DNA from 3 places in the Rhizobium sp. SG570 genome. Region 2 is predicted to be linked to each of the others. Evidence: predicted binding sites of a transcription regulator. Region 2 holds the regulator's gene; each other region holds the start of a gene.

Evidence for each region. Region 2 encodes LexA, which represses DNA repair genes until DNA is damaged. Its sites were predicted from a motif close to TGTTCNNNNTGTGTTCNG; they were not measured.
Region 1: FHT28_RS12940 (helicase-related protein) is a predicted target of LexA. The motif match lies at 5,423-5,440, and genes of this name have one in related genera.
Region 3: FHT28_RS18410 (ribonuclease) is a predicted target of LexA. The motif match lies at 6,588-6,605, and genes of this name have one in related genera.

The regions. Positions count from the first base shown of each region.
Region 1 is NZ_JAAZQI010000005.1:216,154-224,202, reverse strand. It holds gene FHT28_RS12955 (CarD family transcriptional regulator) at 297-869, opposite strand; gene fdxA (ferredoxin FdxA) at 1,266-1,604, opposite strand; gene FHT28_RS12945 (RNA-binding S4 domain-containing protein) at 1,812-2,216, opposite strand; gene FHT28_RS12940 (helicase-related protein) at 2,220-5,363, opposite strand; gene FHT28_RS12935 (DUF3309 family protein) at 6,636-6,791, shown strand; gene FHT28_RS12930 (YMGG-like glycine zipper-containing protein) at 6,839-7,093, shown strand; gene FHT28_RS12925 (hypothetical protein) at 7,253-7,426, shown strand; gene FHT28_RS12920 (beta-ketoacyl-ACP reductase) at 7,471-8,049, opposite strand, start outside.
Region 2 is NZ_JAAZQI010000002.1:586,575-594,623, reverse strand. It holds gene pdhA (pyruvate dehydrogenase (acetyl-transferring) E1 component subunit alpha) at 1-936, opposite strand, end outside; gene FHT28_RS06715 (septum formation initiator family protein) at 1,094-1,405, opposite strand; gene eno (phosphopyruvate hydratase) at 1,636-2,910, opposite strand; gene kdsA (3-deoxy-8-phosphooctulonate synthase) at 3,060-3,899, opposite strand; gene FHT28_RS06700 (VOC family protein) at 3,896-4,783, opposite strand; gene lexA (transcriptional repressor LexA) at 5,208-5,930, shown strand; gene FHT28_RS06690 (ComEC/Rec2 family competence protein) at 5,911-8,049, opposite strand, start outside.
Region 3 is NZ_JAAZQI010000008.1:307,336-315,384, reverse strand. It holds gene FHT28_RS18445 (DUF4432 family protein) at 1-784, shown strand, start outside; gene FHT28_RS18440 (TIGR01244 family sulfur transferase) at 858-1,196, shown strand; gene FHT28_RS18435 (RidA family protein) at 1,286-1,627, shown strand; gene FHT28_RS18430 (thiamine pyrophosphate-binding protein) at 1,667-3,325, opposite strand; gene FHT28_RS18425 (CaiB/BaiF CoA-transferase family protein) at 3,322-4,524, opposite strand; gene FHT28_RS18420 (DMT family transporter) at 4,543-5,502, opposite strand; gene FHT28_RS18415 (alpha/beta hydrolase) at 5,522-6,454, opposite strand; gene FHT28_RS18410 (ribonuclease) at 6,620-7,366, shown strand; gene ettA (energy-dependent translational throttle protein EttA) at 7,492-8,049, shown strand, end outside.

The sequences.
Region 1 (8,049 bases), on a different contig from region 2:
AATGCAATTGGAGACCAATCTCCGGCTCGCCGGATAATCGATGACTAGTCTAACTCGATATCAGCGAACGAATCTGACGATTGAAGCATCTTCAGATCGCCGGGGAGCTTCGAATGAAAACGCATAGGCCGGTCCTCGTGAACATCAATGAAACAGCCAGTCGAGACAACTCACCCGTAGGAAGGAACCCGCACCGACCGCCAACACGAGCTTTAAACGCGGCAGACGGAAAAAGGTTCCAAAGAAAAAACCCGGCACGAGGGCCGGGTTTTTTGAAGCAGTATCTGGCACTGGCCTTATGCGGCTTCGTCCTGTGAATCGTCTTCTTCGACGACCTTGCCGCGCTTGGGACCCTTGTTGAGATTGGCCTCGACGAGGCGAACGGCTTCGGTCTCCGACATCTTGTTTACGGCAGCAATTTCGCGCGCCATGCGATCGAGCGCGGCTTCATAGAGCTGACGTTCGGAATAAGACTGTTCCGGCTGATTCTCGGCACGATAAAGATCGCGAACCACCTCAGCGATAGAGATCAGATCGCCGGAATTGATCTTGGCATCATATTCCTGAGCGCGACGCGACCACATGGTACGCTTGACGCGGGCCTTGCCCTGGACGACCTTAAGTGCACGCTCGACGAAATCCGTCTCGGAAAGCTTACGCATGCCAATGCTCATGGCCTTGGCCACGGGCACCTTCAGACGCATCTTGTCTTTTTCGAAGTCGATCACAAAAAGCTCAAGCTTCATGCCTGCGACTTCTTGCTCTTCAATCGCGGTGATCGTACCAACCCCATGAGCGGGATATACGATCGATTCACCAGTCTTGAAGCCATGGCGTGCTGCTGAAGGTTTTTTCTGCTGGGTCGTCATTCTTTTCAAAAACTCCCTGTTACGCACCGGTAAAGGCCGGCGCCGGGTCAGTCAGGCCCGGATGAGACGGAAGCACCGTCGGGTGACTTCATCCTGGTCCAGCCAGACTCATGCAAAAGAAACCCCTCCATCGCGATCCCAGACCCGACAACTCAAAACGTTGATATGTCAAGGAAACCGCGTACGGATTGGTGATTTGCTTTCGTGATGGTTTTGGGCATGCGAAATGCCGCTGTGGATCAGTGTGGGCAAGCTATCACAAAAATCTGAGGAAATCAATAATTTGCTTCACGCGCGCCAAAAAGGCCACGTTGACAGCCCATGCGGCCCAACGGCAATGATTCGTTCCGTGCGATATCGACTACACCTTTATCGGCAGCCTGTCACGGCTTTCGATCAGTCGCCCGCACCCGGGTTCGCCGAGAAATACTTCTCGAACTTGCCCTCTTCGCCGTCCATTTCCTTGGCTTGCGGAAGCGGATCGCGCTTTACCGTGATATTCGGCCAGATGGACGCATATTCGGTATTGATCTTCAGCCACTTGTCGAGACCCGGCTCCGTATCGGGCTTGATCGCCTCGGCAGGACATTCGGGTTCGCAGACGCCGCAATCGATGCATTCGTCAGGATGGATGACGAGAAAATTCTCGCCCTCGTAGAAGCAGTCGACGGGGCAGACTTCCACGCAATCGGTGTATTTGCAGCGGATGCAATTGTCGGTCACGACGTATGTCATGAAGCACTCCAGGAATGTCTCTAGTTTTCCGCGGATGCGCAACCTGGAACGTCGCGCCCTCCCGCGGTGCCGAACGAACAGACGAATGCCAAGCGAGCACGCGTGCCGTCCGGCTGGTTACCGGCAGGTTGATGGTGAGGTATCGACTTTGTAAGCCAATTTCAAGGACAAACAATCTTGAAAACCATCCGGGGCAGACAGAGTTTTCTAATCCCCGTCCTTGGTCAGGCGATCGATGGCGCGCCGGTCGCGTTTCGTCGGCCTGCCGCTGCCCGGCGCCCGCAAGGCCTGTTCGAACGCCGTGAGGCGTTTTGTCTCATCTGGCGGAGGCGTCAGGTCCTCGTAGAGCAGCTTGGCTTCCTCAAAGGGTCCCCTGCGTTCGCCGGGTGCACGCACGACGAGGACCAAATCGCGCCGTTCGAGGGACAGCTCGATCCGGTCGCCTGCCTTGATGCCATAGCTCGGCTGCACGACCCGTTCGCCGTTCACCCGCACGCTGCCATTCTGCACATAGACCTGCGCCAGCGAACGGGATTTCACCATGCGGGCAAAGAACAGCCATTTGTCGATGCGCTGGCGCGAACCGGAAAATGTCTGTCCCTCATCCTTCATGGCCTATTTCTTCATCTGCTCCTTAAGCGCAGCGAGCTTTGCGAAAGGAGAATCCGGATCGATCGGCTTTTCCTTGCGCGGCGGCTTGGCTTCGAAGCGTAAAGGCTGCGACGCGCCGCGATTGTTCCGGTCGTTCCGATTGTTGCGGTCATTGCGATCGCCGCGTTCCTGGCGGTCGTTGCGCTCGGGGCGGCCACCTTGATGCGGCGGACGGCCACCATCGCGATTATTGCCGCGCGGGCCCTTGTCGGCACCACGGACTTCGCGACCGTCGCGCTTGTCACGGCCTTCGCGATTGCCTTCGCCGCTCGGCTGCTGCTGCTCGCCAGCGCGGCGGTTGCCGTTCTGAGCGCGGCCCTCGCCCTGTTGGCCACGGCGATCACCGTGACCACGCCCGCCTTGACGCTGCTGTTGATCGCTGCGACCGCCAAGACGCCAAAGCAGAACCGGCTTCGGCTCCACCGGCTCGGCTGCAACGGCCTCGGTTTCAGTGGCTTCGGTTGCCGCAACCGCCGGCTCAGTCGATGCATCCGCAGCCGGAACTGGTTCCTCGGCGGTTGATTCGGCCTCCTTGGCGGGCTCGTCGCTGGCAGCGTCGGCATCGTCGTGGTCTGCCTTTTCGGCAGCAGCTTCCGTCGCCTGCGCGGCCGGAGCCGCCACTGCATCCTGCTGTGCGAGGAAGGCTGTCGCCTCCTCCGCCTTCACGGGATCGGCACGATAGCCGAGACCCTTGAGGATCTCTTCCATATCCTCGAGCGTCGCGCCGAGGATCGAGAGCATCGCCGTCGTCGTCGTGAAGCGGCGGCCGTCATAGGCGCCTTCAGGTCGCGAAGCCTGGCCGGGCTTCCACTGCAGCAGCGGGCGGATGATATCCGCCAACCGCTCGAGAATGTCGATGCGCACCGCGCGCTTGCCAAGGAAGCGGAAACCGGCGAGCTTGTAGAACATGCGCTCGTAGCTCGGATCGGTGACAACAGAGGTGCGGCCGGCGGCCAGCACCGGAATGAGATCGCCATAACCCGGCTTGTCCAGGCCATCGTTCTTCAATGCCCAGAGCAGGCTGATGAGCTCGGCCGGAGCCGGCTTCAACAGCGCAGGCACGAAAATATGATAGGCGCCGAAGCGAACGCCGTAACGGCGCATGGAGGCGCGCGCGTCCTGATCCAGCGACTTCACCTCTTCGGTGACATCGCGGCGGAAGAGCACGCCCAGATTTTCCACCAGCTGGAAGGCCAGCCCCTTGGCGAGGCCCTGCAGATCCTCAGCGCGCTGGAGGTCGTCGAGCGGCTTCAGGATCGTGCTGATGTGATGGTTCACGAAGCGCTCAATGCGGGCGGCTACATGATCGCGCGCGTTGCCGGTCAATTGCTCGTCGGCGAGCAGGAGGACACGCGGCCGCATGATATGATCGCTGCCCGACAGGCGCGCCACGGGATCGCCGAGCCAGCGCACGAGACCATCGGCGCTGATCGCAAGATCGCTGTTGCCGGCCGCGTGCATGCGAGCGGCACGCGCCTCGAACTCCAGCGCAAGCGCCTTCAGCGAAGCCGACTGGACAGCCTTGGCGTCCGGCCCCTCCGTTCCGGAGATTGGCGTGAACCGGAATCCGGTCAACTGCCCCACATGATGCCCCTCGACGAAGACATCCCCATTCACACTGATTTCAGCTTCCAGCATCGCATTCTCTCTCAGGCGCTTCATGAGCACAGATGTCCTGCGATCAACAAAGCGTTTCGTCAACCGTTCATGTAACGCATCGGACAATCGATCTTCGATTTCCCGCGTCTTTTCTTGCCAGTGTGTCGGATCGGCAAGCCAACCGGGCCGGTTCGACACATAGGTCCAAGTCCTTATCTGCGCGATTCGCGCCGAAAGCGTGTCGATCTCGCCATCTGTCCGATCGGCACGATGCACCTGCTCGGCCAGGAAGTCCTCTTTCACCGTGCCATAGCGCACGAGATCGGAAAAGAGGGTAGCGATAAGATCGGCATGCTGGGCGGGCGTGATACGCCGATAGTCGGGAAGCGCACAGGCCTCCCATAATTTTTCGACCCGCGCCGGGCTGCTGGCAAGATCGGCAATCTCCAGATCGCGTGACAGATATTCCAACGCCTGCTGGTCTACCGCAGGCAGCGCCCGCGTCAAGCCCTGCACGCGCGGGGCGTCTTCGAGACTGGCGCGCAGCTCGGCGATCGAGGCGAAGTCGAAATCCTTGCTGCGCCATTGCAGCACCTTCACCGTGTCGAATTCGTGCCCCTCCATCCGACGCACCAGCTCGTCGTCGAAGGGATCGACCTGACCCGTCACGCCGAAAGTGCCGTCCTTCAGATGGCGCCCGGCGCGGCCTGCGACCTGGCCGAGCTCGGCGGGATTGAGATTGCGGAACTGATAGCCGTCGAACTTGCGGTCCTGGGCAAAGGCGACATGATCGACGTCGAGATTGAGGCCCATGCCGATGGCGTCGGTGGCGACCAGATATTCGACATCGCCTTCCTGGTAGAGCGCCACCTGCGCATTGCGGGTGCGGGGGCTCAGCGCGCCGAGCACGACGGCGGCTCCGCCGCGCTGGCGGCGAATAAGCTCCGCGATGGCATAAACCTCGTCGGCGGAAAAGGCGACGATCGCCGTGCGTTGCGGCAGGCGCGTGATCTTCTTCTGCCCGGCATAGAAGAGATGCGACAGCCTCGGCCGCTCGATGACGGTAATCCCGGGCAGAAGCTGCTCGAGAATCGGCCGCATCGTGCCGGCGCCGAGCAGCAGCGTCTCGTCCCGGCCGCGCAAATGCAGGATGCGATCCGTAAAGATATGGCCGCGTTCCAGATCTCCGGCCAGCTGCACTTCATCGATGGCCACGAAGGAAGCACGCGTCTCGCGCGGCATGGCCTCGACGGTACAGACCGAAAAGCGCGCATTGGGCGGCGATATCTTTTCCTCACCCGTCACCAGCGCAACATGCTGGGCCCCGACCTTCTCAACGACGCGCGTATAGACCTCACGCGCGAGCAGCCGCAGCGGCAGGCCGATCACGCCACTGCCATGCGCCACCATGCGCTCGATGGCATAATGGGTCTTGCCGGTATTGGTAGGTCCGAGCACTGCGGTCACGCCGCGTCCGCTCAGGATCATGGGGTGCGAGATTTGAGTCATGGGTCCGTGCATGAGCGAGAAACTACCGTCTTCCGATCAGCGAGCTCCTCCTTGAAGAGAAGAACAAATGACGACCATATGTGACAAAGGCAAGACCTGAATCAAAAAACAGCGGCCGCAACAGCTGATTTCATAAACGGCAGTCTCAACCAAAAGCTACATTATCCCTGCACCCCATGCGAGTCCCCCCGACTGGGGAACAGCTTGGGAACGAATCGGCGACGAATCGCTGACTCGGCGGCGTTCTTCATTCGTTCACTACTATATATGGATTTCGATTCACAGAATCCCACCAGATACTGAATCGCACTTTCATGGCCTTTTTCGTGGAAAGGGGAGTCAAGCAATGAATTCGCGGGAGGCGAAATTTCACACGGATTTACGGTTAATCATTTGTAAATATACCGGATTTCCCGATGTGCCCGTCGTCGCATTAACAATCGGGCCAAAGCCGGAACGAATCAGCGACGAATCGCTGATTCCGGCAGTTTCTGCCTTTGTTCTCTACAATATATAGCGGCTTTTCGTCGAAAGCACGCAGGACTCTGAATGGTTGAGACCGCGATTCGGCCCGAATCTTGGATTGCGGTTAATCTTTCAGCGAGCCCAGATATAATGAATCAATAAATACACCCTGTAATTGTATCCGTTAACGCTTCGACCAAAGCCGGAACGAATCGGAGACGAATCGCTGATTCTTCCGCGTATTTCGTTTGTTCACGGCCATATCTAGTAGCTGGCCAGAAATGCATCGCGAGATGAAGAACGGCACGCGCCCGCCGGCCAACGCGCAAACTGGTCCCCATTAACCAATCGGACCTGCGACGCACCACTTTCCGGCGAACCGCCCAGGCTCCTTCCCGCTCGAGCCTCGAGCGCAAGCGCCTTCCCCGCCGACCCCAACGTTAACCAAGGCCATATGCAGAACGAATCGCAGACGAATCACAGACATGATCGCCTTCCCGTTTCGTTCACCGCAACATATTGTATTTTCAGCAAATTTTAACCATAGGCATAAGTCCTGCCTGGCCGGTTCGCCATCACATCACATGATCGCGTTAACCCTTTGCCGGACACCGAGCCCATTGCACTCGCGTATTTTTATTTCTTAGCCGGAACAATTTTCCCGGAAGAAAGTTTCTACGGCAGCAACGCAAGGAACTCCGCTAGTTCCCCACAAACGAACCAGCGGGGTCGCATGGAATATGCTGTTGGCCGGGCGCCAAGCCCGTGCCGGCGAAATGTTCGAGCGACGCACATGGAGGACGCATCATGCTTGGTACGGTACTGCTCGTCATACTGATTCTGCTACTGATCGGCGCACTTCCGAGCTGGGGTTACAGCCGGGCTTGGGGATATGGTCCATCAGGCGGCCTCGGACTTGTTCTCGTTATCGTTCTTATTCTGCTATTGATGGGTCGGATCTGATCCTCAGACCATTGTTGAAAACCTCGAAACACTAGGGAGCTAACACCATGAAGAAGATCATCGTCGCGATCGCGCTCGTCGGCGCACTAGCGTCGTGCACCGCCACGGAGAAAGGCACAGCCATCGGCGCCGGTACAGGCGCCCTGATCGGTGGCGTGGCCACGCATAGCTGGGGTGGCGCCGCGGTCGGCGCTGTCGCCGGTGGTGTCGTCGGCAACCTTATCGGACGGTCGCATGAACGTAGCGGCTATTGCATCTACCGCGACCGCTATGGTCACCGTTACGAGGCTCGTTGCCGCTAAGGCAGGCTGACGCCTCATGGCCGGTTGCCCTTGACGGTCGATCATGATCGTCAGGCTCTTTGCGCCGCCCCCCAGGGAGAGCAACTCCTGTAGGACAATCCTCTTCCCGCGAGAACCGATCGCGGGAAGGGAGCAGTGTTTTGAGAAAGGAACGGCATCATGGCCGCAATCATCGCAAGCATTGCAGCGTTCGCGCTCATTGGCACCAGTTTTTATGCGCTCGTCTGCGCGACAAGGGCGCGTGACAAGGAAAAGCGGCGGATGCCGTTGGAAGCCGTCGTCCTGGAATTCAAGCCGCGACGGCAGCAATCGGCCAATTCAGGCCGAGGATGATTGCCGGGCTCGCCCGGCAATCCCACCGATAACGAAGATCGGCTTCAAGCGAAGAATTGCCCGCCATTGGCTGATATCGTCGATCCCGTGATGAAACCGGCATCGTCGCTGGCAAGGAAGACAACGACGCGGGCGATTTCCTCGGGCTGGCCCAGGCGTCCCACGGGGATCTGCGGAATGATGCGCTCGTTCAAAACCTTTTCCGGCACAGCAAGCACCATTTCCGTGCCGATATACCCTGGGCAAATGGCATTCACGGTGATGTTCTTGGCAGCCCCCTCCTGCGCGAGCGCCTTGGTAAAGCCGAGGTCGCCGGCCTTGGCGGCGGAATAATTTGCCTGGCCCATCTGCCCCTTCTGACCGTTGATCGACGATATGTTGATGACGCGGCCGAAGCTGCGGTCGCGCATGCCCTGCCAGACATGATGCGTCATGTTGAACAGGCCGGTGAGGTTTGTATTGATAACCTCCTGCCATTGCTGTGGCGTCATCTTGTGGAACATGGCGTCCCGGGTAATGCCGGCATTGTTGACCAGAACCTCGACATGGCCGAGATCGTGCTCGACCTTGGCGATGCCCTTGCCGCAGGCCTCGTAGTCGGTCACATCCCACTTGTAGACGGC
Region 2 (8,049 bases):
GAGATCGTCTTCCGTTGCCCAGCCCTTTTCGAGAAGGCGAACACGAACCTGTTCGATCGGATCATGTTCGGAGCGCATCTTCTGCACTTCGTCCTTGGAACGATACTTGGCCGGGTCCGACATGGAGTGACCACGATAACGATAGGTCAGCATTTCCAAGATGATCGGGCCCTTGCCGGAACGGCAGTGCTCGACAGCCTCGTCAGCCGCAGCCTTGACGGCGCGAACGTCCATGCCATCGACCTGGATGCCCGGGATGCCGAAGGACGCACCACGCTTCGAGAAATCGGCCTGCGCGGTGGCGCGCGCCGTCGACGTACCCATGGCGTAACGGTTGTTCTCGATCACGAAAATCACAGGCAGCTTCCAAAGCTGCGCCATGTTGAAGCTTTCGTAGACCTGGCCCTGGTTGGCGGCGCCATCGCCGAAATAGGCGACGCTGACATTGTCATTGCCACGATACCAGTTGGCAAAGCCGAGACCGGTGCCGAGCGAGACCTGCGCGCCGACAATGCCGTGGCCGCCGTAGAAATTCTTTTCCTTGGAGAACATGTGCATGGAGCCGCCCTTCCCTCGGGAATAGCCGCCCTGGCGCCCGGTAAGCTCGGCCATGACGCCGCGTGCTTCCATGCCGGTTGCCAGCATGTGCCCGTGGTCGCGATAACCGGTAATGACCTGGTCGCCGTCCTTCAAAGCCATCTGCATGCCGACGACGACAGCTTCCTGACCAATGTAAAGGTGACAGAAGCCGCCGATGAAGCCCATGCCGTAAAGCTGGCCGGCCTTCTCTTCAAAACGGCGGATCAGGAGCATCTCACGATAAGCCTTGAGCTCAGCATCACGGTCGAAATCCGCGATTGGACCGCCATTGGTGTCCTTGGCGGGTTTGGATACTGTCTTGCGGCTGGAAACGGACGCGGTTTTTCGCGGCGCCATTCAACCCTCCCTGTGTGAGTAGCCTCGTTTTATGGTGAGGCGTAACATAGGCAAGATTGTTCGCCACAGCAATGCTATAATTGCATGGCTCATATTATTCGTAAGTTATTGTTATAACTACAAAAAGAATGATTAACCGAAATCCGGTTAATTATGGCTATTTGTTGAAAATGACGATCTCGTTCGCCTTGGAATAGGTCAGCTGATAGCGCGCGTATTGGTCGAGCATATCCTTGTCCAGAGAGCCGTCGCTGAGCAGAGCGACCTCTTTTTCGAGGTGCTCGCGCTTCGCGACCAGATCGGCAAGTTCCTTGCTGCGGTCGAGCCGACGCCGCTCGAAAACCTCGGTCGCCTTCAGGCCGTAGTCGCCGTGCACACAGTGATAGCCGAAGTAGCTAACAAAAGCGACAGTTACGGCGGGAAGGACGAAACGGCCGAACCTTCTCTTCTTATGATATTTTGTCCACATACTCGCTCGAAACGCCCTGCCGTAGGCAATCTCAAACCTCAGACGATGCGACGGAAGCATTGCGGCTGCGGATAAGATCACGTCAAATCAAACACCTAGAGCAACTTTAGCCGTGAGAGATTAACCGTCCGTTGACTCTACCGCGCGCCCAACAAAAAACCGCGCCCGAGGGCGCGGTTCAAGATCAGCGAATATGAACAGCAAAATCCGACGGATCCTGCGGGTCAAGCTCAGCCACGAAGAATGGAGCGGCCGGCATACTTCGCCTGCGGGCCGAGACCTTCTTCGATGCGGATGAGCTGGTTGTACTTGGCAAGACGATCGGAGCGCGACAGCGAGCCGGTCTTGATCTGACCGCAGTTGGTGGCAACCGCAAGATCGGCGATGGTCGAGTCCTCGGTTTCACCGGAGCGGTGCGACATGACGGCCGTGTAGTTGGCCTTGTGCGCAGTTTCGACAGCGTCGAGCGTTTCCGTCAGCGTGCCGATCTGGTTGACCTTGACGAGGATCGAGTTGGCGACGCCCATGCGGATGCCATCGCGCAGACGAGCGGAGTTGGTGACGAACAGGTCGTCGCCGACGAGCTGCGTCTTCTTGCCGATCAGGTCGGTGAGCGTCTTCCAGCCTTCCCAGTCGTCCTCGGCCATGCCGTCTTCGATCGAAACGATCGGGTAGTTGGCGGCGAGTTCAGCGAGATATTCGGCCATGGCGCCGGATTCCAGCGTGCGGCCTTCGCCTTCGAGCACGTACTTGCCGTCCTTGAAGAACTCGGTCGAAGCGCAATCAAGGCCAAGAGCGATTTCTTCGCCCGGCTTGTAGCCGGCTTTTTCGATCGACTTCATGATGAAGTCGAGAGCGGCAGGGGCGCTGGAGAGGCCAGGCGCAAAGCCACCTTCGTCACCGACGTTCGTGTTGTGGCCCTGGGAAGCCAGTTCCTTCTTGAGGACGTGGAATACTTCCGAGCCCATGCGCACGGCATCGCGGAAAGTGTCTGCGCCGAGCGGCAGGATCATGAATTCCTGGAAATCGATCGGATTGTCGGCATGGGCGCCGCCGTTGATGATGTTCATCATCGGAACCGGGAGCAGGCGAGCGTGAGCGCCGCCGACATAGCGATAGAGCGGCAGGTTTGCACTCTGGGCAGCGGCCTTGGCGGCGGCGAGCGATACGCCGAGGATGGCATTGGCGCCGATGCGGGACTTGTTCGGCGTGCCGTCAAGCTCGATCATGATGTCGTCGATCTGGATCTGATTTTCAGCGTCCATGCCGCCGATCGCGTCGAATATCTCGGTATTGACGGCTTCGACAGCCTTCTCCACGCCCTTGCCATGATAGCGCTTGCCGCCGTCGCGAAGCTCGACGGCTTCATGCGCGCCAGTCGACGCACCCGACGGAACCGCCGCGCGGCCCATGCTGCCATCTTCGAGGTAGACATCGACTTCGACAGTCGGATTGCCACGGCTGTCGAGAATCTCGCGGGCGATAATGTCGGTGATTGCGGTCATGATAGCTTCCTGCTCGCTGGTTTATAAATCGATTGAAATGGTCTTAATCGAAGACGCGGAAATTACAATGCCGCTCCGCACCCCGATTTCGCACTCCTTCAGGCCCCGTAACGCAAATACATGTCAGCCTGTTGAATGCCTGATATTTCTCAAGCCTTGGCGATGGCGTCGAAGGCAAGCAGCTTCTCAAGAAGCCGCGGCATATCCTTCAGATAGACCATGTTCGGGCCGTCCGACGGCGCATTGTCCGGATCTTCATGCGTCTCGACGAAAACGCCGGCGACGCCAACGGCGACGGCGGCGCGCGCCAGCGTCTCGACGAATCGGCGATCGCCGCCCGTCGAACCGCCCTGCCCGCCGGGCTGCTGCACGGAATGGGTCGCATCGAAAATCACCGGCGCGCCCATCGCCGCCATGATCGGCAGCGAGCGCATGTCGGAGACCAGCGTATTGTAGCCGAAGGAGGCGCCGCGCTCGCACAGAAGAATGTTCGGGTTACCGCTGTCGTTCAGCTTGGCAAGCACGTTCTTCATGTCCCAGGGAGCCAGAAACTGTCCCTTCTTGACGTTGACGACGCGGCCGGTCTTGGCGGCGGCAACCAGCAGGTCTGTCTGGCGCGACAGGAAGGCCGGGATCTGCAGGATATCGACCGTCTTGGCGACGACAGCACACTGCTCTTCCGTGTGAATGTCGGTCAAGACCGGAAAACCGTATTCCTTTTTCAGATCGGCAAAGACTTCCATGGATTTTTCAAGGCCGATGCCGCGCTTGCCGGAGAGCGAAGTCCGGTTCGCCTTGTCATAGGAGGATTTGTAGACAAGGCCGATGCCAAGCTTGCCGCAGAGTTCCTTCAGGACGCCAGCAACCATAAAAGCATGCTCGCGGCTTTCCATCTGACACGGACCAGCAATAAGCGACAGCTTGGCGGTGTTGGAAAACAGAACCTTGGAGGCTCCCTCGCCGACGATCACTTCAGAATTCGTGCTCATGCTATCTCCTCGAAGGCGAACAGGGCGCCCGGTCCGGGGGCCAGCCTTGTCAATATACGATTGTTCTTACGCGTGTAGGTGACGCCGTTAGCAGCGAAATGCGACGATGTCACGGAAAGATCGCGTGTTTTGAAAAGGATTGCGCGCGCCTGCAAGCCGGGATCGTCCGAGTGAACAGGCAAATCGTAAAACGCTTCCATGCCTGCCGGCGTCAGGAGCTCGATATCGGCATTGGCCGCCCTGATCGTCAGACCGAAAGAATGTTCCGATATCCAGGGTTCACCGACGATCGCTTCGAAGAAAGTGCGGAACGCGGCCGGGGTGGGTGTCGATATCGCCACCCGCGCAATGCCGGTGACGCCGTTTTCATGGCGCTCCAGCACGCTGCGATCGGCGGGCAGCGGATTGATGCGCTGGCAGCAGAAGGCCAGAAAATCCGGCGCACGCAGATCGGCGGCGAAAGCGAGACGAAAACCGGCGACGGTCTCGGTTCCATCCGGCATTTTCATGGGACGCGAGAAATCCAGCATGCGTCCCGCCGAGATGGCGCTTACCCGAAAGCGCTCGTCATCGGCGACAGCATCCTCCGAGCCGAACACCACGGCTGAAAAGCCGTCTTCACCGAGCCGGAAGCGATAGGCCTGATCGCGCGCAACGAAGACATTCCCCGCGCCGACGCTCTCCTCACATTGCTCAGGGGATGCCACTGCCAGCGGTTCAAGATAGGTCTTGTCCGCAAAGAAGACACAGGCATTCTCGGTGCCGAACGGATGCCGGGCGTCGGGCGCGACGGTGAAACCGAGCTTGCCGAGCCGCTCGCGCGCCAAAGCGAGATTGACGGTCGGCAATACGAGATGATCCAGCGGATGCGGCGACAAAGTCATGATGTCTCCTATTTTCCTGCGCCCGCAGGTTTGCGCCCATCCATCCTCCAATTCAAGATGAAAGCAAGACGATAGAGGCGCAAGACGACCGCATGTCCTGTCGAAGACGCTAGATCATGCGGCTGATTCTTTGATCGGTACCGGAATCGCATGTCGTGAAAATGGCTTTCATCCATGCGTCAGCTACTCAAGGTAGGCTGCATGCGCCCAATGAAGGGCTAAACAGCATTTCCTTATGTTTTCCGATATGTTAGCGCGGATATAACCATATGAGACTTTTATCGGGTCCACCCAGTGATGTCGAATATTTAACTGTCCGTGCAAAGCTTTACCGAAATTTAAGTACTTGCGGAACACATATGGAACATATAGTGTCCGTTCTGGATTTGTTTCACGCTTTTCTCGATTCTGGGGTTCCAAGACGATGTTGACGCGCAAGCAGCAGGAACTGCTTCTCTTCATTCACGAACGGATGAAGGAGTCCGGCGTGCCACCATCTTTCGACGAGATGAAGGACGCGCTGGATCTTGCATCCAAATCCGGTATTCACCGTCTGATCACGGCTTTGGAGGAACGAGGGTTCATCCGCCGGCTACCGAACAGGGCCAGAGCGCTTGAGGTCATCAAGCTGCCGGATGCCTATAATCCAAGCCTGCAGCCGCGCCGCGGCTTTTCGCCGAGCGTCATCGAAGGCAGCCTCGGCAAACCTCAGCCAGTTGCGCCGCCTGCTCCGCCAAAAGTTGCGAACGACGACCAGAACAGTTCTGTTTCGGTACCGGTCATGGGCCGCATCGCCGCTGGCGTTCCGATCTCGGCCATCCAGAATAATACCCACGACATAACCGTCCCTGCCGACATGCTCGGCTCGGGCGAGCACTATGCGCTGGAAGTAAGAGGCGATTCGATGATCGATGCCGGCATTTTTGACGGCGATACGGTCATCATTCGCAATGCAACGACTGCCAATCCGGGCGATATCGTCGTCGCGCTCGTCGACGACGAGGAAGCGACGTTGAAGCGCTTCCGCCGCAAGGGGGCCTCCATCGCGCTCGAGGCAGCCAATCCCGCTTATGAAACCCGCATCTTCGGGCCGGATCGCGTCAAGGTGCAAGGCAAGCTCGTTGGCCTCATTCGCCGTTATCACTGACCGGTGATGCTCGGACGATCGGCGCGCCGAATGTGCCTGTGCGCCAATTGTATGTTCTGTGCCGAGCCCATGGGCGCTGTGGATTTTCGAACGCAGTTACCACATTTGGCTTGTCGGTGCTGAGGTCCATCTCAATGGACCCTGTCTGCCGCAATGTGGCGCCTGTGAAAAGCATGGCGCCGGAGCGGCAGCGATCCAGGCGCAGTCGTACGGGAGTGACGACGATATTGGCCGTATCGCAGGCCGGCGACAGGTAAGCTGCGTCCTCGATGGTGACCAGCATCGCGCCATTTTCAAGCATCGCGACGCACCATGCGCCCTTTTGGCAAGCAAAACTGCCCTGCATGGCCTGGTCGAGTGCTTCATCCATTGCCTTGCGAACTGCGCCCTGCTCTTCGACGCTCAATCGCCGGCGATGATCCGTCTTGCTTATCTGGGGAAGGCGGCTGTCAACAGGAAGGATAGTCGGAGGTTGATGCTCGCTCGCAACCAGCGCTCTCTGCCACTGTTCGAAAATGAAAGCCTGCGGTCTTTCGCGATTTGTTGCCAGTATGTCGTCCTGTCGCAAGGCAACCAGAACACCATCCTCGGAAATCATGAGATCCGGTTTGGGCACGCCAGAGCCGAATGCTGCCACGCCGAGGGAAGAAAGCAGCAACAGCAGGCCAACATGGCGCACGCTCGTTCGCAACATCGTCATGAGCAGAAAGCCTGCGATGAATGTCGGCATAAGCCAGGCGGGCTGGCGGCCGAAGGTAATATCGCCGCCCCATCCCGCCACCGTTTTGGCGATAGCGATGACCAACTCCAGTCCCTCGCCGGTGATTTGCCAAAAGGGCCCGTCGAGACCAAATGGCATAAGCAACATGGCCGCCATGCCAAACGGCATGACGACGACGGAGACGATCGGCATCGCAGCGAGATTGGCTGCAAGGCCGTATGTCGCCAACCGGTGAAAATGCTCGATCGAGAAGATCGCCGTCGACGCGCCGCCAATGAAGGAGGTCGACAATATGCCGCCGAAGAAGCGCGTAACGAACAGCAGCGGGCTCAGGAGCCTGGAGCGCGAAAGAATATTTTCCCGATGCTGGCGCCGTTTCCAAAGCGTGTAGCCGGATACCAGCGCCAGCGTCGCGGCGTAGGACATCTGAAAGCTCGGTCCGAGCACCTGCGACGGCGACAGGCTGAGAATGACGATTGCCGAGAGCGCGACGTTGCGCAGACTGATCGACGGCCGGTCGAAGAGCACGGCAACCAGCATGATCGCCATCATGATGAAGGCGCGTTCGGCCGACACGCCAAAGCCGGAAATGAGATAGTAAGCCGTCAGGGTTACCAGCGCGCCGAAGGCGGCTATCTTCTTGGTCGGCCACGCCTGCGCCATGCCGGGAAACAGGCTGAACAGATAGCGCAGGCCGATATAGAAGATGCCGGCCGAAAGCGCCATGTTGAGGCCGGAAATGGCAATGATATGCGTGAGCCCGGCCATTCGCAGCGCTTCGGTCGTTTCGTCCGAAAGCGCGCGTCTCTCATCGGTGACAAGCGAGGCCGCGAAAGCGCCGGTGTCGCCGGGCAAGGTCCTTCTAATCCTGTCGCCTATGCTGTTGCGCAGGCCGGCAAGCCAGATATCCGCCTTGTCCGACACCGAATCCGCAGCGACATCACTGGCCGGTGACAGTAGGGTCGGCTTTCCAAAGGCAAAGCCGTTTGCACCGATGCCGTTGAAATAGGAACTGAACGCGAAATCGTTGAGATCAGGCAGAGCAGGTCCGGCCGGAGGCGTCAGTCGCGCCTTGCCCTGGATGCGGTCGCCGAGGTTGAACGGTTCTGCCTGTTTGCGCACGAAAATGGTGACGCGCTCCGGCGGTCTGCGAATGGCCGGCTTTTCTGTCTTGTCAACTTTGACGACGTATCGCCAACCTCCGTTATCGTAGGACTCTCGCCTTTCGATCCGACCTGTGACGGTCGTGGTCACAGCCGAGTCAAGCATGACGGTCGATGCCCGCCAGCTTTCCCATTGCGCCAGAGCCATGCCCAGACAAACCAGCATGCCGGCGAAGAGGACATGCCGAAGCACGCGGCCCGCTTCGCGCCTGAAAAGAAAGCTGCCAGCCAGGAC
Region 3 (8,049 bases), on a different contig from region 2:
GCTGGATATCGGCGCCTGCATCGTGGAGGGCAACAATCTTGCGCCCGGACGCGCCATTCCCGATGACGGCGATCCGCGCATCGATCATTCCCTGGAGGGCTTCCTCTTCACCTGCGGGCCGGATCACATTCGCCATCCAGAGCTGATGCCTGATAGTTTTGAGGGAAGACGTTATCCGCTGCATGGTTCGCTCTCTTCTCATCCGGCCAGGATTCTCTCGATCAAATTCGAGAACGGCAATGCCGAATGCCGCGCGGACATCGACGTCGTCACCGCTGAAGGCCGCACGGCAAGGCTGGAACGTCATTGGCGGATCGACGGTGCCACCGGCGAGGTTTCGCTTGCCGATCGTCTCGTCAATACGAGTACCGAGGCGATGCCCGTCTTCCTCATGTATCATATGAACATCGGTGGCAAATGGTTCGACGCCGGCACGCGCCTGTCGGGCCAGATGCTGGAGAATGGTGGCTTTCCTTGGACATTCGGTGAAAAACCCGGCGACATTTTCTGTGTGCCGGCGTTGGAGAAAGGCGAGGACTGGGCGGAGATCAGCCTCGGTCCGATCGCGGCGATCGGCGGCAAGACATTGAGGGTGCGCTTTGGCACCGACACGCTGCCTTTCCTGCAGGTTTGGCGCAATCAGCGTGCGCCGGCGCATGTTCTCGGCATTGAGCCGGTTTCGCATCGCTGGGTCTCGCGCGCGGAGCTGGAAGAGGCTGGTGAATTCAATATTCTTGAGCCCGACGAAGCCCGCAATTTCATGCTCAACTTTGCCTTTGTTTGAGGGTGCCGAGCGGTTGACGCTCGCCGTGGGGCGGCGTAGATCAAAGCCCTCGGTTTTAGAGAGGACATGAACCATGGATATCCGCCCGATCGATGATGAATACTCGGTGTCCGGCCAGATCACCGTAGAGGATCTCGACCAGATCAAGGCCATGGGTTTCAAGTCGATCGTCTGCCATCGCCCGGACGATGAAAGCCCGGACCAGACGCCGTTCTCGGCCATTGAAGCTCGCGCCAAGGAACTTGGCCTCGAGATCACCTATGTGCCTGTCGGCCCCATGGGCGTCACCGAAGAAGCCGTGCAGGGTATGGTCGATGCGCTGGACGAGTTTCCGCGGCCGATGCTCGGCTATTGCCGTTCCGGCGCGCGCTCGACGGCGATCTATCAGAAGACGCATCATATTCGCGGCTGAACGGGCGCATTCCCAATCTTGAGATTGAAGGGCAGGCCACCGGCCGTGCCTTTCCGTTACCTGTCGAAGAACAACATCAGGAGAAAACCATGAGCATCAAGCGTATCGACGTTGGCGCCCGCATGAGCGGCGCCGTCATCCACGGCAACACCGTCTACCTCGCCGGCCAGGTTGGTGAAGGCGAAAGCGTCACCGATCAGTGCAAGTCGGCGTTGGCCGAAGTCGACCGCCTGCTCGCAGCAGCCGGCTCCAACAAGTCGAAGATCCTGCAGACGCTCATCTACCTCTCCGATATTTCCTATTTCGCAGAAATGAATGCCGCCTGGGAAGCCTGGGTCGATCCGGCCAACACGCCGGCTCGCGCGACCAGCGAAGCCAAGCTCGCTGCACCGAAGTACAAGGTCGAATTCATCGTGACGGCCGCGCTCTAAGTCGACGCGGCGTGTTTTGGAAGGCCGGTGGGCTCGCGCTCACCGGCCTTTCGTTTGAGCGATTTCCGTCAGGGTGCGCGAGGGAGTGATCGCTTCCGGATCGAGCGCAATCTCGATGATCGCCGGTTTGCGGCTGGCACGGGCCCGCTCGAATGCCGGGCCGAAGTCTTCCGTCGTCATCACCGTCTCGCCGTGGCCGCCATAGGCGCGGGCGAGGGCGGCAAAATCAGGGTTCTTCAGTGCTGTGGCGCTGACACGGCCGGGATATTCCCGCTCCTGATGCATGCGGATGGTGCCGTACATGCCATTGTTGATGACCAGCGCGATCAGCGGCAAATCATATTGGACGGCAGTCGCGAATTCCTGGCCGTGCATCATGAAACAGCCGTCGCCGGCAAAGCAGATCACCTCGCGCTCCGGAAACAGCTGCTTGGCGGCGACCGCTGCCGGCAAGCCGTAGCCCATTGATCCCGAGGTGGGGGCCGCCTGGGTGTTGAAGCGGCGGAAGCGATGGAAGCGATGCAGCCAGGTCGCATAGTTGCCGGCGCCGTTGGTGAAGATCGCATCATCAGCGGTATTGGCTTCGATCCAGTCCATGATGCGGCCCATGTGAACCGCACCGGGGCTTCTCTCCGGCGTCTTCGACCAGGCGAGATAAGCGGCATGCATGCGTTCGGTGCGTTCGCCCCAAGGTGTTTCGCTCGGTGCATCCAGATCGGCCAGCGCCGCGACGAAATCAGTGGGACTCGCACAGATCGCCAGATCTGGGCGGTAGACGCGGCCAAGCTCTGACGGGTCGGGATGGAGGTGGACCAACTGCTGGCGCGGGTAGGGGATATCCACTAGCGTATAGCCGGAGGACGGCATCTCGGAGAGGCGCCCACCCAGAAGAATGAGCAGATCCGCCTCCTTGATTTCTTTGGCGAGCGCCGGATTGATGCCGATCCCAACATCGCCGACATAGTTCGGATGCAGATGATCGAACAGCATCTGGCGACGGAAGGAACAGCCGACCGGCAGGCTGAAACGCTCCGCGAATTGCCGGATGCCGGCAACCGCCTCCTCATTCCAACGCGTGCCGCCGAGAATGACCATCGGGCGTTCCGCCGCTATGAGGCGCCGATGAAGATCGGCGAGCTGACTGCGGGCGGGATGTGCGGCGACAGGCGTATATGGCTTTGCTTCCGGCGCGTCGACCTCGTCGCGGAGCATGTCCTCGGGCAGGGTCAGTACGACGGGGCCGGGACGACCCGAAGTCGCGACCGCGAAGGCACGGGTGACGAATTCCGGGATGCGGGCAGCATCGTCGATCTCGCCGACCCATTTCGCGAATTCGGTGAAGGCGCGGCGGAATTCCACTTCCTGGAAGGCCTCGCGCTCGCGGGCGTCGCGCTGAACCTGACCGATGAAGAGGATCATCGGGATCGAATCCTGCCGGGCGATATGCAGGCCTGCGGAGGCATTGGTTGCGCCAGGGCCGCGGGTGACCATGCAGATGCCTGGCTCTCCCGTCAGCCGGCCCCAGGTATCTGCCATCATCGCCGCACCACCCTCCTGACGGCAGACAAGCACCTTGATGTCGCTGTCATGCAGCGCATCGAGCACGGCAAGAAAGCTCTCGCCCGGCACGCAGGAAATACGCGCTACGCCATTGGCCTTCAAAGCTTCGACGATGAGTTGGCCGCCCGTTCGCTTCATATCTTCGCCTTTCCCTCCAGTTCGGCCAATTCGGCCAGAACCTCCTCCTGATGTTCGCCAAGGCGCGGGCTCGGCCGTGTATAGGTCAAGGGCGTCTCCGACAGAACGATCGGCGTCCGCACGCTTGGGATCATGGTGCCGACGCTGTCCTCGAGATCGATCCGCAAACCGCGCGACTTGATCTGCGGGTCGGCGAACATGTCCTCGATCGTATTGATGGCGCCGGCCGGGACGGCATTGTCCTCGCAGGCCTTCAGCAGATCCGCCTTGTTCCAGGTCAGCGTCCTCGCCGATATAAATGCCCGGACCTCGTTGCGGTGGGCGACGCGGGCCTTGTTGGTCGCATAGCGCTCGTCGTCGGCGTGGGCATCGATGCCGAGAATTGCGCACAGGCGGCGGAACTGCCCATCATTGCCCACAGCCAGAATGAGATAGCCGTCGGCGGTGGGAACGACCTCATAGGGCGAGATATTGGGATGGGCATTGCCGAGGCGCACGGGCGGTTTGCCCGATATCAGATAGTTCATGTTCTGATTGGCGAGCACGGCCGACTGCACGTCGAGAAGCGCCATATCGACGAGCTGGCCTTCACCGGTCTTGAGCGCATGGATCAGGGCGGCCTCGATTGCCGAGACCGCATAGATACCGGTGAAGATATCGGCAATCGCGACGCCTGCCTTCATCGGCTGGCCGTCGGGCTCGCCGGTGATCGACATGAAGCCGGATATGCCCTGGACGATGTAGTCATAGCCTGCCAGGCCGGCATAAGGTCCTGTCTGTCCGAAGCCCGTGATAGAGCAATAGACGATCCTCGGATTGATCCTTTTCAGGCTTTCGTAGTCCAGGCCGTATTTGACCAGGCCGCCGAGCTTGAAATTCTCGATCACGACGTCGGCCGTCTTCACCAGCCGGCGCACGAGCTCCTGACCCTCTGCGTTCTTGAGGTCGGCGACGATGGAACGCTTGCCGCGATTGGCCGAATGATAATAGGCGGCCGAGAGATTTTCGCCATCCTTGCCCTCGACAAAGGGCGGGCCCCATTGGCGCGTGTCGTCGCCGCCGTCGGGATTTTCCACCTTGATGACGTCGGCGCCGAGATCGGCCAGCATCTGCCCCGCCCAGGGGCCTGCGAGCACACGAGCAAGCTCGATGACTCGAATACCGGACAGCGGAGGTTTCTTGGTTTTCTGGTCTGTCATGTCGACCCGCTCTCTCGCTTAAGGCGTGAATGCTGTTGCAGATGTATCGGATACCGGCTTGGAAGCAAAGCGCCGCTCGCGCCAGAGAATGTAGAGCCCGGAGCCGATGATGATGAATATTCCGAGCCACTTGATCGCATCCGGAAAGTTGCCGAAGACCAGCCAGCCGAAGATCGTCGCCGAGACGATCTCGAAATATTGCAGGGGCGCAAGCGTCGAGGCTGGCACGGCACGATAGGCGTGTACGGTGAGGATGCCGGCGGCGGCTGCGCTGGAGCCGACGCCGAGCAGATAAAGCATGGCAATCAGGTCCGGCAGGACGGGATCGAGGATGGCAGAACCGGTCGCACGGCCAATCGCAAGCAGGATCAGGCTGAAGCCGACCCCCCATATGCCCGTTTGAAACTGCATCGACCATGCATCCTCGCTATGGGAGACGACGCGAGTGATCATCACGTAGACGGCGATGCAGAGCGCGGTGACGACGGGCAAAAGCGCCACGAAACCGACCTCTTCGAAGCTCGGCTGGATGATCAGCATCGCGCCGAAAAAACCGACGGCGCAGGCCGTGTAGCGCCGCCAGCCGATGGTTTCCTTGAGGAAAATGCTGCTGAGAATGGTCAGCATCATCGGCTCGACGAAAAAGATGGCGATGGCATCGGCGACTTCCATGACCTGCAGCGTCGTCACGAACGAAACCATGGACAGCGTGAGCACGCCGGCGCGGATGGCATGCACGCCGCTGCGACGCCATGTCCATACGCCCCATTGTCCAAGCATGGCCATCATCGGCAGCGCAAAGAGCGATTGGAAGATGAAACGCGCGGCGGTGACTTCAGCCGGCGGAATGGTGGTTGCCGCGAGCTTGGAGAATATGTCGATGATCGGCGAGAGGACGACGGAGAGGAACATCATCAACAGGCCGAAGGTCAGCTCCGACTGCGGCAATCGAAGCGAGGTGCCGCTGCTGGCATTCATTGTAGAATTCCTTTGAGAATCAGTTCCTTGCCGTCACCTTCTCACACCAGTCGGCAAAGTCGGAAATGGCTTGGGCGGCGCCGATTTCGTTCAGCGTCTCGTGCCGCATGTCCGGATGGATCGCGGTTGTAATATGAGAGAAGCCGGCATTTTTCAAATGGTTTGACAGCCAGGAAATCGCTTTTCCGTTGTCGGTCGCCGGATCCTTGCCGCCTCCCGTCAGATGAATCGGCATGTCACGCCGCAGCCGGTCGAGATAGGTTTTCTGCGGGGCGCGAAAGCTGAGCTCGAATATGTCAAGCCAGAGCGAGACAGATGCATTGAAGCCGCAGAGCGGATCGGCGATGTACTTGTCCACCTGCTCGGGAACGCGCGAAAGCCAGTCGAACTCGGTGCGGCGGTTCGGGATGGATTTGCCCCAGGTAGCGAAGGTCAGTTTCGGCAACGGCCCGCTGGGGACGTCCGATCCTTTGAACATGCGCTCCGTCTTCAGGATGAGCTGGGCGGCGCGGCCGGCGAGGCCGGGATTGAAGTTGGAGTTCCAGACCGCGACGGCATCGAATTTGTCCGGATGCGTGACGACCGTGTTGAGGCTGATCAATCCTCCCATGGAGTGACCGAAGAGAATGATGGGCAGGCCGGGATGGGCCGTCGCGGCAAGCTCGCGCATGGCCAGCACATCAGAGATGACCTGCCCGACGCCGTTTCTTCGCGCGAAACGGCCGATTGGAGCGTCGGCAGCAATAGTCTCGCCATGGCCGCGATGATCATGGGCATAGACATGAAAGCCGCGCGCGGCCATGGCTTCAGCAAAAGCTGCGTAGCGGCGTGAATGTTCGGCAAGGCCATGAGATATCAGGAGGATGCCGCGTGCATCGCCTTTAGCCGGCGAATGATGATAGGCAATTATCGCGCCCGTCGGGCTTTCCAGGCGTTGCGTCTCGGCGAACATGCATGGTTCCTCCCCATTTGGACGAAAGGTCATCATTCGGTTGATTGCAACGGATAACGATCGAAGCCCACAGAAATAAATCTTCGCAAGCCATGTGATTCAGGGTTGCATCTACTCAACCAAACTGCTTATTTGTTCCTATAATGTTCTAATTGGAGGCATGAAATGAAGCATTTGCTTCGGATATTTGCGGTTGTGCTCCTTTCGGGCGGAACGATCGCCAGCGCGGCGGCGCAGGAGCAGAGCAGAGGGCGGACGCGCTTTATACTGGCGGCGAGCTGGGAGCCGGCGTTTTGTGCGACGAACCAGAAGAAGGCGGAATGCCGGAACCAATCGTCGAACAACTATGACGCCACAAATTTCTCGCTGCACGGCCTCTGGCCGATGCGGCAGGAATATTGCGACGTTTCGGACGATTTGAAACAGGCCGACCGCAGCAGCGATTGGAAGGATCTACCGGCGGTTCAGCTGTCGCAGGAAGTCAAGGCAAAGCTCGACAAGGTCATGCCGGGCACCCAGTCCGGCCTCGAACGCCATGAATGGATCAAGCACGGCACATGCACGAAGCTCAGCGCCGATCAGTTTTTCTCGACCGCTGCCGGTTTGATCGCCGAACTCAATGCATCGGCCGTGCGCGATCTTTTCGCTGAGAATATCGGCAAGGAGCTGGATGCCGAAACCATCAAGGCCGCCTTCGACCAAAGCTTCGGCGAGGGTGCCAATGCGCGCATCAAGATGAGCTGCCGCCGGGTCGGCAATACCAGGATGATTTCGGAATTGACGATCGGCCTCTCCGAAGATGCGATCGATCCGCAGCAGGGTGGCGAGCCACGGCTTGGCAAACTGATCCAGGGTGCCGGCAGCACGTCGTTCGGGTGCGATCGCGGCGTGGTGGATGCGGCCGGTTTCTGAGGAAATACGGGCTTTATGACTCGGATAATGCCCTCGGACAAGGTTTCGCCGTTGCCCGAGGGCGGGGTTTCGCCTACATAGCGGCACAATTCACAATGTTGTCCGCCCGTGGAGTAACCCAAGCTATGGCACGTCAGTTCATTTATCATATGGCCGGTCTGAATAAGGCCTATGGCGCCAAGAAAATTCTCGAGAATATCCATCTCTCCTTCTACCCCGATGCCAAGATCGGTATTCTCGGTCCGAACGGTGCAGGTAAGTCGACCGTCCTGCGGATCATGGCCGGTCTCGATAAGGAGTATACCGGCGAGGCCTGGCTGGCCGAGGGTGCCACCATCGGCTATTTGGCGCAGGAGCCGCAACTCGATCCGGCGAAGACGGCGCTTGAAAACGTCATGGAAGGCGTTGCGGCGAAGACTGACGTCCTCAATCGTTACAACGAACTGATGATGAACTATTCCGACGAGACGGCGGAAGAGGGCGCTAAGCTCCAGGACATCATCGACAGCCAGAATCTCTGGGACCTGGAAAGCCAGGTTGAGATGGCAATGGATGCGTTGCGCTGCCCGCCTGGCGATGCCGACGTCACCAAACTCTCCGGCGGCGAACGCCGTCGTGTGGCGTTGTGCAAGCTGCTGCTGTCGCAGCCGGACGTGCTGCTGCTCGACGAACCGACCAACCAT